One region of the Sphingomonas sp. PWP1-2 genome, then DNA from elsewhere that is predicted to be linked to it. Evidence: predicted binding sites of a transcription regulator. Region 1 holds the regulator's gene; the other holds the start of a gene.
What was found. The regulator LexA, encoded in region 1, represses DNA repair genes until DNA is damaged. The targets are predictions, from matches to a motif close to GTTCCNCNCTTGTTCT.
Positions count from the first base shown of each region.

Region 1 (7,123 bases):
TTGAGCAGGAAGAAGCCGCGCTGGTCGAACTCGGTCGTGTCGCGCGATTCGAAATAGATCCCGCCGATCTGCCACTTGAAGCGGCCCGTGCCGTTGCTCGCGAGGCGAACTTCCTCGCTCAGCTGGTCGAGATCGCGCACGCGGCCCTGGCTCTCGCCGTAGAACTTGCCGCCGGCGAAGTTGCTCGCAGCACCGCCATCGGTGTCACCACGGCTATAACCCTTGGTCGTCTCGTACGCGGTGATCGAGGTCAGCGTGACCGCGCCGAAATCGTTCTTCGCGTTGAACGAGCCGCCATAGGTCTTGTACGCCTGACGGTTACCGCCGCCCTCATCGAGCGCGACGCTCGCGCGCGGTGCCGCGCTGACGTCGTTGCTGCCGCGCAGGATCGCGCCGCGATGGAAGATCGTCGAGGTGCCCGAATAATCGCGCGCATGCGCCGAAACCAAGCCGGTGAAGCCGGTCTCGGGCGGGGTCAGCATCAGCTGGACGCGGATGTCCTTCTCTTCGAAGCCGCCGAGCTTGTCCTTGCCGCCGACGGTGCCGTCGTCGCTCGGGCCGGTATAGGTGTTGTCGATCCAGTTGTCGCGGCGCTGGTACAGGCCCGACACGCGGAAGCTCAGCACGTCCTTGACGATCGGACCGCCGACGCCGGCGTCGACGCTGACGGTGTTATACGTGCCATACGACGCGGTCGCGCGGCCGGTGAACTCGTTGGTCGGGCGGTTGGTGTCGAACTTGATGATGCCGGCCGTGGTGTTGCGGCCGAACAGCGTGCCCTGCGGCCCGCGCAGCACTTCGATCTGGTTGACGTCATAGACCGGGTTCGACTTGAGCACGACATGCTCGAGCACGACCTCGTCCTGGATGATCGACACCGGCTGCGATGCGCCGAGGTAGAAATCGATGTTGCCGAGACCGCGGATGTAGAAGCGCGGGAAGATCTTGCCGGTCGTCGTCTCGGCGTAGAGGCCGGGCACGCGGTTGGCGAGTTCGAGCAGCGTGTCGCTGCCGCCCGAGGTGTAGGTCCGCAGATCGGCACCCGACAGTACGCCGACCGACACGGGCACTTTCTGCAGATTTTCGCTGCGACGCTGCGCGGTGACGACGATGTCGCCGAGGCTGTCGCTCTCTGGCGCGGCCTCGACCGCGGCGACGGGCGCAGCGGCTTCCTGGGCGCTGGCCGAACCGATGCTGGCGATCGCGCCGAACGCGGTGCCGAGCAGAAGGAGCGCCTTGGCGGCGTGTGACTTGGACATGATGTTCCCCCGATAGATGAAATAGGCTGCCCACACCGTTCGCCGCAGCGGACTTGTTGTCCTGCGCGGCGACGCGTCCGCGCTCCTGCGTGGTGCGGTGTGACCCCGACCGCGCGGCTAGGTCGGGATTGTGACGCGATTATGACAGGTGTGCCGCCACATCTGCTTTGTCGGCTGGCTGTGGCTTTCGAGTTGCACCGGGGCCTGCACGACGCCGACCACGGCGCGATCGTCAGCGACAGTGCGCACCTGATTCAGGATACGATACCGATACACGATCCACCGCAACGACAGGCTGCCGACACCCCCCTAGCCCCGGCCCTCACGAGAAGGACACAAGGGCATGCGGCGAATCCTTTATGTCAGCGGGAACACCGTTTCGAGCGTCACGGCCGACCTCGCCGGCATCCTCGAACAATCACGGCATAATACCGCGCTCGACAGGATCACCGGGCTGCGATGGTCGGACGGTCGCAGCTTCCTGCAAGTGCTCGAGCGTTCGCGCATGAGCGTCATGGCGACGTTCGCCCGCATCCTCGCCGACCCGCGTCATCATGCGCCGATCGTCCTCCAGCACCGCCATATTCGCCCCCACGAATCCGGCGGCTGGACCATGGCGCACCCCACGTCGGCGCCGCGGCCGACGCGGATGACGCCCAGATCGGGCGGCTGCTCGTGAACGCAACCGAAGCGGTGCGCACGCACTTCCACACGCTGATTTCGGCAGGCCATAGCGCCGCGCTCGCGCTCCCGGTCAGCGCGATCGGCACCCCGCCGCCCGCCCCGACGCCCGATTACGGCACCCCGCCGCCGCGGCGCGTCGATCGCCGGATCGGCGAACCCTTCCATAATGTCGGGCTCGCGCTCGCCAGCGCGTTTCCCGTGGGGCTGCAAGGCACGAACATTCACCATGACGCATGCATCGAACTGCTCCGCGGCATCGCGGGGAGTGCGACCAGCGACTCGCAGGATACCTGCGCCGGACGGTGACAGCATCGCTTGACGGGCGATTTTTCGTTCCGTATAGGTTCGTCGTCTGTTCCGACGAAAGGGCCGCGCGATGCTTACCCGCAAGCAGCATGAGCTGATCTGCTTCATCAACGACCGGCTCGACGAGACCGGGGTATCGCCGTCCTTCGAGGAAATGAAGGAAGCGCTCGACCTCAAGTCGAAGTCGGGCGTCCATCGCTTGATCAGCGCGCTCGAGGAACGCCAGTTCATCCGCCGCCTGCCCAACCGCGCGCGGGCGCTCGAAGTGCTCAAGATGCCCGAGCGTGGAATCAAGACCCCGACCAAGGCGGCCCCCGCCGCCGCTTCGCGTGCAGCACCACAGCCTGCCAACGACGTGATCGAAATCCCGCTGCATGGCCGGATCGCGGCAGGCGTGCCGATCGAGGCGTTCGAGGGCGCATCGATGCTCTCGGTCCCCGCGGCTTTGCTCGGCAATGGCGAGCATTATGCGCTCGAGGTGTCAGGCGATTCGATGGTCGAGGCGGGCATCCTCGATGGCGACTATGCGCTGATCAAGCGCCAGGATGTCGCGCGCGACGGCGAGATTGTCGTGGCTTTGATCGAAGAGAGCGAGGCGACGCTCAAATTCTTCCGTCGCGAAGGTGCAATGGTGCGGCTCGATCCGGCCAACCGCGCCTACGATCCGCAGCGTTATGCCCCCGCCCAGGTGCGCGTGCAGGGCAAGCTCGCCGGGCTGTTACGCCGGTACGACTGAGCCACGGTCGGCGTGATCGACCGTCGCGCTTGATGGTCGCGCGGCGAGCGATCGAGCGGCTCAGTCTTTGTGCTCGGCAAGGGTGTGCGCGACGAGCGCGTTGGCGTGGCCGTGGCCCATGCCATGCTCGGTCTTCAGCATGGTGACGAGCGCCATGTGTTTTTCCGGCAAACGCTCGCGCACCATCGCCTGCCACTCTGCGATCGGACGGCCATAGGTCTTCTCGATCGATGGAAAGTACGATGCGGGCCCTTTGATCGCTTGGTCAGCCACGGCGTGCAGGCTCCGAGATGCGGGAACGTCCCGAGGATCTTCCGGTATTTGGGGGAAAGCCGCAAGGCCACCCCGCCCTATCGTTTCCCGTCCGTTACTGCTGCCCCAGCCCTCCCCGACAATCGAGCGCGCCAACGCATCCGGCCAACCCACCGCCGCCGACCAGCGTCGCCCTCCGGCGCCGCGATCCACGGATGCCGGTCGCCCGGATGGCGAACGGTCCGCACCGAATGCGATGCCAAAGCGATCGCAACGCCGCCGGTTTGCGCCAGCGTCTCGCGGTCGAGCCGCAGCCACTGCGGAACGCAATGGCGCGGCAAGCGCCGCTCGCTGATCACGATGTCGGCGCCGGCACACGCCGCGACGAGGTCGAGCGTCGGGACATGATACGCGCTGCGCGTCGCCAGGATGCGCCACTGTCGCCCTGCGACGGTCCGCGTCATCAGGCAGAGGTCGCGGCTGCAGCGCGCCTCGTGCTGCTCGGACATCAATACCGGGAGCGCAGCGATCCCGCCATTCTCGGCGAGCATGTCGGCGGTATAGTCCCCGGTCCGGTCGCGCAGCAAAGCGACGTCGCCCGCCGAGGTGCGGATCGCGACATGCCGACCGTCTCCGGTGACGATCAGATCGGGCGCCGGGGTCAGCAGCGCCCATGCCAAGCCGATCGCTAGCGGCAGCGCCCCCAGCCGCCGCCAGCGCGTGCGCCACAGGCCGATCCACAATCCGCCCACCACCATCAGCGCGTAAGCGGCGCCCGGCATTGCCGGCAGTGGCGCGACCGAGCCCGGGACCGCCGCAGTCATGTGCGCAATCCACAACAGCAGATCGAGCGAGCGAGCCGTCAGCCACCAGAACGGCAGCCCCGCGCCCACCGTATCGAACAGCAACGCCAACGCCTCGCACGGCATCGTCACGAACGTCGTCAGCGGGATCGCGACGATATTGGCGACCGCGCCGTAAATCCCGGCTTTGTGGAAGTGGAACAGCGCGATCGGCAGCAAAGCGAGCTCGACGACGATCCCGGTCAGCAGCAGCGACGCCAGTTCACGCGCGATCCGCGCCAGCCGCGTCTGCTCGCGCGGCCCGAACCACACGCGCAACCGGGGATGTTCGTTGAGCGAGACGATCGCCGCGACCGCCGCGAATGACAACTGAAAACTCGGCCCGGCGAGCGCCTCGGGGTACAGCAACAGCACCACGATCGCCCCCGCCGCGACCAGCCGCAGCGTCAGCGCCTGCCGGCCCAGCGCCAAAGCGACCAGCACGAGCAACGCCGCGACGCACGAGCGGATCGTCGGCACCTCGGCCCCGGTCAGCAGCGTGTAGCCGATCGCCGCGAGCGCCCCCGCACCCGCCGCGATCAACGGAACGCGCGTCTTCAGCGCGATCCACGGGCTGAGCGCGAGCAAGCGCCCGACCAGCAACATCACCGCGCCGACCGCCGCGGTGATATGCAGACCGCTCACCGACAGCAAATGCGCGAGCCCGGATCGGCGCATCGCCTCATTGTCGGCGAGCGGGATCCCGCCTTGATCCCCCGTCGCGAGCGATGCGGCGATGCCCCCCACCCCGCCCCCGCCAGCGCTCGCTTGGATGTGCTGCGACAGCCGCTGCCGCAGGCCGACGCCGCCTGTCCCACCGCCAGCGAGGATCGTGATCGGCGCAAAGCCACGCCCGGTCGCGCCGATCGCGTCGAACCAGGCGGTCCGCGCATAGTCATAGGCGCCGGGCACGCCGGGCGGCGGCGGCGGCATCAGCCGCGCCGAGAGCCGCAGCGTCGCACCCGGCACCAGTCCCACGGGAACGTCGGCATCGACGAGATTGACGCGGATATGCGCTGGCAGCGTCGGCAACGGCCGAACCGGCTCGCGCGTCGCGGGCACCGCCAGCACGTGCAGCGGGGCCAGCCGCAACCGCACCACATCGCGCGCCGCAAGCGGCTCGACCCGCTCGACTCGTGCGGTGAAGGTTGCGATCGTCGGTTCTGCGAGCACCACGTGCGCCACGCGCTCGGCGCGCCACCAGATCAGCCCAAGCCCGATCGCGACCGCAAACCCGCCAACCGCGACGACCCGCGCCGCACGCCCATGCAGCGCCAGCGCCACCCCGGCGAGCGCCACCGCGATCGCCACTAGACCAGCCGCTTCCCATGCCGCCGGATCGGGCAGCACGAACCACAGCGCGATCCCCGCGCCGAGCGCCACCGGCAACCACAGCGGCAATTGATCGCGCTCGGCCTCGAGCCAGCTCTCGAGTCGATCGCCGACGCCGAACCACCCCCGCGGCACGCCGATTTGAAGCGCAGGAAGGTGCGTGCTAGAGGCGCTCAAGGCTGATCCGGCCATCCAATCTCTAGTCTGGGAGCATGCGCGATTGAGCGCAATATCTGACCCCGCCGCGGCCCCCGCCGCCGGCGCATCCGACACCAAGGTCGTCACGCGGTTCGCGCCGTCGCCGACCGGGTTTCTGCACATTGGCGGGGCGCGCACCGCCTTGTTCAACTGGCTCTACGCGCGGCATCACGGCGGCCAGTTCCTGTTGCGGATCGAGGATACCGATCGCGCGCGCTCGACCCAGCCGGCGATCGACGCGATCCTCACCTCGCTGCGCTGGCTTGAGCTCGATTGGGACGGCACCGAAGTCTATCAATCGCAGCGCGCCGACCGCCATGCGCAGGTCGCGCACACGATGGTCGAGCATGGCCATGCCTATCGCTGCTATCTGACGCAGGACGAACTCGCCGCGATGCGCGCCGAGGCCGATGCCGCGAAGAAGCCGCTGCGCGTGCGCAGCCCGTATCGCGACGCCGACACCAGCGCCGAGACGCGCCCGTTCGTCGTCCGGCTCAAGGCCCCGCTCGATGGCGCGACGACGATCGAGGACAAGGTCCAGGGATCGGTTACGGTGCAGAATGCCGAGCTCGACGATCTCGTCCTGCTCCGCTCGGACGGTACGCCGACCTATATGCTCGCGGTCGTCGTCGACGATCACGACATGGGCGTGACGCACGTGATTCGCGGCGACGATCATCTCAACAACGCTTTCCGCCAATTGCCGATCATCCGCGCGATGCACGCGATCGAAGGCGGCTGGCCCGACCCGGTCTATGCGCACATCCCGCTGATCCACGGCTCGGACGGCGCCAAGCTGTCGAAGCGCCACGGCGCGGTCGGCGTCGAATATTATCGCGATGAACTGGGCGTGCTGCCCGAGGCGCTCGATAACTATCTGCTGCGTCTCGGTTGGGGGCATGGCGATGACGAACTCATCAGCCGCGACCAGGCAATCGAATGGTTCGATCTCGACGGCGTCGGCAAATCACCATCGCGGTTCGATCTCAAGAAGCTCGAGAACCTAAACGGTCAATATATCCGCCAGGCGGATGATGCGCGCCTTGCCGCGCTCATCACGCCGCAGCTCGGCTTCGAACCGACGGACCGTCAGGCAGACATACTTCGTCGCAGCATGGCATCGCTGAAGCCGCGTGCCGCCAACCTCAACGAGCTGGCCGCGGGAACGGCGTTCCTTTTCCACGTTCGACCGGTGGAAATGCACGCCGAAGCGACCGCGCTGTTAAGCCCAGATGCACGCGCTTTACTCGCCCGACTGCACGTCGCGCTTGACGCGACCGAAAGCTGGGATACGGAGACGCTCGAAGCTGCGGTCCGGCAGGTCGCCGAGGATGCAGGGGTCAAGTTGGGTCAAGTCGCGCAGCCGCTGCGCGCCGCACTGACCGGACGCAAGACCTCGCCCGGAATCTTCGACGTGCTCGATCTGCTCGGGCGCGACGAGAGCCTGGGGCGTATCGCCGACCAGATGGCCGCTTAAGATTTCGAAAGGACCACGATGACTGACTCCGTCAAGC
Region 1 is NZ_JAFCXM010000005.1:169,444-176,566, reverse strand. It holds gene ACP7C5_RS14110 (TonB-dependent receptor) at 1-1,259, opposite strand, end outside; gene ACP7C5_RS14105 (BLUF domain-containing protein) at 1,603-1,938, shown strand; gene ACP7C5_RS14100 (hypothetical protein) at 1,935-2,249, shown strand; gene lexA (transcriptional repressor LexA) at 2,320-2,985, shown strand; gene ACP7C5_RS14090 (DUF4287 domain-containing protein) at 3,046-3,258, opposite strand; gene ACP7C5_RS14085 (ComEC/Rec2 family competence protein) at 3,336-5,546, opposite strand; gene gltX (glutamate--tRNA ligase) at 5,632-7,086, shown strand; gene ACP7C5_RS14075 (citrate synthase) at 7,105-7,123, shown strand, end outside.

Region 2 (7,123 bases), on a different contig from region 1:
AGGAGAACCACGCGCCCGACTTCTCGACCAGCCCGGCCTTGACGCCGAGATCGAGGATCTCACCGATCTTCGACACGCCCTGCCCGTACATGATGTCGAATTCGACCTGCTTAAACGGCGGCGCGACCTTGTTCTTGACGACCTTCACGCGCGTCGTGTTGCCGATGATCTCGTCGCGATCCTTAATCTGCCCAGTGCGGCGGATGTCGAGGCGGACCGAGGCGTAGAACTTGAGCGCGTTGCCGCCGGTCGTCGTCTCGGGGTTGCCGTACATCACGCCGATCTTCATGCGCAGCTGGTTGATGAAGATCACCATGCAGCGCGAACGGCTGATCGAGCCCGTCAGCTTGCGCAAGCTCTGCGACATCAAGCGCGCCTGCAGGCCGACATGGCTGTCGCCCATCTCGCCCTCGATTTCGGCGCGCGGCACCAAGGCCGCGACCGAATCGACGACAAGCACGTCGATCGCGTTCGAGCGAACGAGCGTGTCGACGATCTCGAGCGCCTGCTCGCCCGTGTCGGGCTGCGAGACGATCAGCTCGTCGATGTTGACGCCGAGCTTCTTGGCATAGACTGGGTCGAGCGCGTGCTCGGCGTCGACGAACGCCGCGGTGCCGCCGGTCTTCTGCGCTTCGGCGATCACGTGGAGCGCGAGCGTCGTCTTGCCCGACGATTCGGGACCGTAAATCTCGATCACGCGCCCACGCGGCAAGCCGCCGACGCCGAGCGCGATGTCGAGCCCGAGCGAGCCGGTCGAGATCACCTCGACCTGCATCGTCTGCTTCGAGCCGAGCTTCATCGCCGAGCCCTTGCCGAACGCGCGATCGATTTGCGCGAGCGCGGCTTCGAGCGCCTTTGCGCGTTCGTCCTTGGCCTTTTCGGCGGCCTTGTCCGTGGATGCTGCCATTTTGCTGTCGATGACCTTCAAAGATACCGCCATTGGTAGCTCCCGTCGCTAGACCGAACGCCTCATGCGTTCAATGCGTGACAGCGGTGTATCGCATTTGTTCTGTGAGAACAAGTGTGGAACGACGGTGCTTTTCCGAGGGTCGTAGGACAGGTTAACACCGCAGGTTATGGCATTCCGCCGCCGCCCGCCGCGCCATAGACGTGGCCGGTGGTGTAGCTGGCGCCGTTTTCGGCGAGCAGGACGTAGATTCCGGCGAGCTCGGCGGGCTGGCCGGGTCGGCCAAGCGGCGTCATGCTGCCGAAGCTCTCGAGCTTCTCCATCGTCGCGCCGCCCGACACCTGGAGCGGCGTCCAGATCGGCCCCGGCGCGACGCCGTTGACGCGGATGCCGCGCGGGGCGAGCTGCTTCGCCAGGCTGCGAACGTAGTTGGTCGTCGCGGCCTTGGTCATCGCATAGTCGTAAAGGTCCTTCGAAGGGTCGGTCGCCTGTTCGGAGGTCGTGCCGATGATCGCCGAGCCGGGCTTGAGATGCGGCAGCGCGGCCTTGATGATCCAGAACGGCGCATAGATGTTGGTCTTCATCGTCGCGTCGAAATCCTCGCTCGACACGTCGAGGATCGAGGCGCGGGTCTGCTGGCGCGCCGCGTTGCTGACGAGGATGTCGAGCCCGCCAAGCTCCTTGACCGCGGTCTCGACCAGCTTCTGGCAGAAGGCCTCGCTGCGCAGATCGCCGGGGATGGCGACCGCCTTGCGGCCCGCCTCGCGGATCAACGCGACCACGGCGCGCGCATCCTCCTCCTCGGCGGGGAGATAGTTGATCGCGACGTCGGCGCCTTCGCGCGCATAGGCGATCGCAGCTGCCGCACCCATGCCCGAATCACCGCCGGTGATGAGCGCCTTGCGGCCGAGCAGACGACCCGAGCCGCGATAGCTCTGCTCGCCATTGTCGGGCTTGGGGGTCATCTTCGACGACAGGCCGGGCCATGGCTGCGCCTGCTTTTCGAACGGCGGCTTAGGCCCGCTCCGCGGATCCTTGAGCCCCGCCATGGGCGCTGCCCCGGCGGGCGTTCCTGACGTCTTGGCAAAGGCCGAGCCGGTCGCAGCGGTCGCGACGCCGAGCGCAGCACCGCCCACGACGGCCCGGCGGGAAACGGAGAATTCATCGTTGCTGCTCATGGGTCGATCTCGCTCGCTATCAAAGGTCGAGCGGGTAACTCATGGCGTCTGCACGCGGTTCACAAACAAGCCGGGTTTATTCGGCTAATCTCAATCAAGCCGCGCTGGCGGTACCCAACGCATCGAGCGCCTTCGACACGCCGTCCATCGTGAACGGCTTGGGCAAGGTCGGGCGGTCGCGGAACTGCTCGGCGACGGTATCGTGCGATCCGCCGGTGGCGAAGACGAACGGGATACCCTTTTGCGCAAGCACTTCGGCGATCGGAAAGCTCTTCTCGCCGCCGCGCAGATTGACATCGAGGATCGCCGCATCGACACCGCCATCCGCGATGATCGCGACCGCGCCCTCCACGGTATCGGCCGAGCCCGCGACGGATTTACCAAGCACATCGAGGAAATCCTCGATCATCATGGCAATAAGGGGCTCGTCTTCGACGATCAGGATACTCTGGGCGCTCATTGTGTGCCTTTAGCGTCCTCGAACGCCGTCCGCCAAGTCATTTCGCACGAAGCACGTCGCGCGTCGCCTCGGCGAGCTCCTGGACCGAGAAGGGCTTTGCAAGGAAGGCAACATTGTCGAGATCGATCGACTTGCGGATCGTTTCCTCGGCATAGCCCGACATGAACAGGATCGGCAGGTCGGGATAGCGCGCGCGCACCTGGCGGACGAGCGTCGGTCCGTCCATCAACGGCATCATGACGTCGGAGATGAGCAGATCGGGGCGATCGCAGCGGGCCAGCAGCTCGAGCGCCGCCTCGCCATGCTCGGCGGTGAGCACGGTATAGCCCTGCCGCGCGAGCGCGCGTTCGGCGACGGCGCGGACCATGTCCTCGTCCTCGACCAGCAGAATCGTGCCGCTGCCCCACAGATCGGCGGGCTTTTCGCGCGGGAGCGGCTTGGCCGGCGTCGCGTCGACCAGCGCGCCCGCGGTGTGGACCGGCAGATAGATCGTGAAGACTGCGCCCGACGTGCCCTTCGGCCCGCTCTTGACGGTATCGGCGAAGATCCAGCCACCCGACTGCTTGACGATACCGTAGACGGTCGACAGCCCGAGCCCGGTGCCCTTCCCCACTTCCTTGGTGGTGAAGAACGGCTCGAAGATCTTGGGCAGGATATCGGGCGGGATCCCGCCGCCGGTGTCGGCCACTTCGAGCACGACATAGTCCGCCGCAGGCAGAATGTCCGAGCCGAGCTTGCGCACTTGCGCCGCGGTGACCGCGTAGGTCTGGATCGTCAGCGTGCCGACGCCGCGCGGATCCTTGGCGATCATCGCGTCGCGCGCATTGACCGCGAGGTTGACGACGACCTGTTCGAGCTGACCCGGATCGGCGCGCACCGGCGAGAGGTTGCGGCCGTGCTTCACCGTCAGCGTGACGGTCTCGCCGAGCAGCCGCTTAAGCAGCGTCGAGACTTCGGAAATGACATCGGGCAGCTGCAGCACTTGCGGGCGCAGCGTCTGCTGGCGCGAGAAGGCGAGCAATTGCCGCGTCAGGCTCGCTGCGCGGTTCGAATTGGCGCGGATCTGCTGGATGTCGTCATAATCGCTGTCGCCGGGCGAATGGCGCATCAGCATCAGGTCGCAATGCCCGATGATCGCGGTGAGGATATTGTTGAAATCGTGCGCGACGCCGCCGGCGAGCTGCCCCACCGCCTGCATCTTGGTTGCTTGCGCGACCTCGCGCTTGAGCCGCGTTTCCTCGCTATTGTCCTTGAGGCTGAGCAGCACCGCCGAATCGCCCAGCCCCCGCGCGCCCGCGATCGACAGCGCGACGGGCTCGTCGGGGTGGTCCTTCAAGCGCACCGCGAGATCGGTCGAATGCGTGGCGCCGCCGGCGAAGCGGCGGATCGCGTCGGCGACGACGCCCTTGTCCTCGCGCACGAGCAGATCGCCCGGATAGATGGGCGGGCTCGCCGGATCGACCGCGGCGGCGCGCGCGAAGGCGTCGTTCATCTGCAGGAAGCGGCCATCGCCGCCGATCAGCGCGACGCCGAACGGCATCAGCGACACGAGGCTGCGGATATGCGCGCTCGCGCTCTCGCCGATCGCGGCGTGCCCCTCCTCCTCGTCGATCAGCGCGACGAGCATCGGCGCGTCTTCGCCATCGAGGAACGGGATCTGCAGCACCCGCAACGGATTGCGCGTCAGCCCCTCGCGCTCGAAGCGCGCCATGCCTTGCGCGTCGGTGATGAGGAAACGCGCGAAATCGCGCCCGATGATCGCGCCGTCCTCCTGCCCCATCGCGCGCGAACGCAGCACGCGGTTGGCGGCGCGGATCCGGCCGTCGGGGTTGATCAGCGCGGCCATGATCCCGGCGCTGCCGAGCCGGTCGCCCGTCGCACCGGCGATGAGGTTTTCCATCGTCTTGGCGAGATCGAGCCCTTGCGAGGCGAAGAAGCGCCAGACGAGCAGATTCTCGTCCTCGCCGACGCGCGTGACATCGGCCGAGAGCGCCGCGCCCTTGACGACCAGGCGATCGACGCTCGCCGCGCCATCGCGCCACGCCGCGCGCCCGGCGCTGCCGAGCCGATCGACCCCGCCCGCGTCGAGCGGCAGGCCGGGCGGTGTCGGAAAACCGCCGAACAGCGCTTCGTAGCGGTCGTTCGCACAGACGAGCCGCCCAGCGCGGTCGGTCACCGCGATCGCGTCGGGGCTGCTTGCCGCGAGCGCGCGCGCGACGCTCCAATCGGGTTCGATCGCGGTGCTGGCCGTTGCCGGGAACAGCCGGCGCGCTGCGATCAACCCGCCTGTCACGACGAGCGCCGCCGCGAGGAAAGCCGCAGCGATCACAAGGCTGTGGAGAATGCCGAGGATGACCAAGGCGGCCGCCAGACCGCAGCCGAGCGCAATCAGAGCGGCGCTGCGTGTGGCGGTGACGTGGGGGGGCGCAGGTAGCGGGACCATCGCGTCATGCTGTGAGCGCTACACGGCTGACGTCAAGGGCTTAAGCGGCGCGGCGCCGCGGATCGGTCACGAGGCGCGCCGCGCTCGCAGACGGAAAAGGAGGCCCCAGCGCGCTGCGCCGGGGCCTCCAGGCATTTTACCAGACCTTCACGCGCTCGGCAGGCGCGAGGTACATCTTGTCGCCGGGCTTTACCCCGAATGCGGCGTACCAGGCGTCGACGTTGCGCACTTCCATCGTGCGGAACGGACCCGGCGAATGCGGATCGCTCAGCAACTGCGAGCGCAGCGCGGGCTCGCGGAACTTGATCCGCCAGACCTGCGCATAGCCGAGGTAGAAACGCTGGTCGCCGGTCAGCCCGTCGATCACCGGCGCGGGCTTGCCGCCGAGCGAGCGATGATAGGCGTCGTACGCAAGCGCGAGGCCAGCGAGATCGGCCATGTTCTCGCCGAGCGTCAGCCCGCCGCGGATGTGCTGGCCGGGGAGCGGCTCGTACGCGTCATACTGCTTGACCAGCTGGTCGGTCATCGCGGTGAAGCGTGCGACGTCCTGCGGCGTCCACCATTCCTTCAAGGCGCCGGTCGGATCGAACTTGCGGCCCTGATCGTCGAAGTGATGGCTGAGCTCGTGGCCGATAACGACACCGATGCCGCCATAGTTGACCGCGGGATCGGCCTTCGCGTCGAAGAACGGCGGCTGGAGGATCGCCGCCGGGAAGACGATCTCGTTCATCGGCGGGTTGGCATAGGCGTTCACCGTCATCGGGGTCATGCCCCATTCGGTGCGGTCGATCGGCTGGCCGAGCTTGTGCAGGTCGCGCTGATACTCGAACTGGTTCGCTGCGGCGACGTTGCCGACGAGATCGTCACGCTTGACCTGCACCGCGGTGTAATCGCGCCACTTGGTCGGATAGCCGATTTTGGGGGTGAAAGCGGCGAGCTTGGCGTGCGCCTTGACCTTGGTCTCGGGCGCCATCCAAGTCAGCTTGTCGATCCGCGTGCCCATCGCCGAGATGATGTTCTTGACGAGCTGATCGGCGGACGCCTTCGATGCCGGCGGGAAATAGGCCGCGACATATTGCTGGCCGATCTCTTCGCCGAGCGCGCCCGACACGGTCGAGACGCCGCGCTTCCAGCGCACCGGCTGCTGCGGCGCGCCGCTCAGCACGGTGCCGTAAAACGCAAAATTGGCATCGTTGATCGGCTTGGACAGATAGCCCGCATACGAGCGCATCGTGCGCAGGATCAGGAAGTCCTGGACGACCTGCACGGGGGCATCGGCGAACGCCTTGGCTTCACCCGCGATCGCGCTCGGCATCCCGACGATATAGTTCGCCTGGCCCGCAGCCCCGGCCGCCTGGAAATAGGCCGCCCACGGGAAGCCCGCGGCCTTGCCGTCGAAGTCGGCGGGGAGATATTTGTTGTACGTCAGGTCGGCGTTGCGCGACTTGACGCGGTCCCAATGCGCCTCGGCGAGCGTCTTCTCGAACGCGAACACGGCGGCGGCGCGCTGTGCGGCATTGTCCTGCCCGGCAAGGCCGAGCATCGTTGCCTGATACGCTTGATATTTGGTGCGCGTGTCGGCGAGCTTGGGGTCGTCCTTGAGATAATAATCGCGGTCGGGGAGACCGAGGCCGCCCTGATAGACATGGACGATATAGTTCTCGGGAGCCTTGTCGTCCTGCCCGACGCCGACGCCGAACAAGCCGCCAACGCCACGCTGCTGGAGCTTGGCCATCTCGGTCGCAAGTGCGGCCTTGTCCTTGGCGGCCTTGATCTCGCCGATCCAGGGCTGGATCGGCGCGATGCCCTTCGCGTTGACCGCGGCTTCATCCATGAAGCTCGCGTAGAAATCGCCGATCTTGTTGCCCGGCGTCTGCGTCGCCTTGTCGAGGATGATGCGCGTCCGCTCGAGCGAGCGATCGGCCAGCGCGTTGAACATCCCGTAGGTCGCCTTGTCGTCGGGGATCTGCGTCTTGGCTTCCCACGCGCCGCCGGCATATTTGGCGAAATCGTCGCCGGGCTTCACTGCGCTATCCATGCCAGCGGTATCGATGCCGAAGCTACCGATCTCGGCGCCGGTGCTTGCGCTCGTCGCAACGACGGGCTTGGGCTTGCTCGTCTGGGCGTAGGTTACG
Region 2 is NZ_JAFCXM010000002.1:278,225-285,347, reverse strand. It holds gene recA (recombinase RecA) at 1-940, opposite strand, end outside; gene ACP7C5_RS06275 (SDR family oxidoreductase) at 1,075-2,085, opposite strand; gene ACP7C5_RS06270 (response regulator) at 2,180-2,545, opposite strand; gene ACP7C5_RS06265 (response regulator) at 2,583-4,988, opposite strand; gene ACP7C5_RS06260 (M13 family metallopeptidase) at 5,125-7,123, opposite strand, start outside.
Region 2: the regulator LexA is predicted to act here: its motif matches at 1,015-1,030, upstream of recA (recombinase RecA).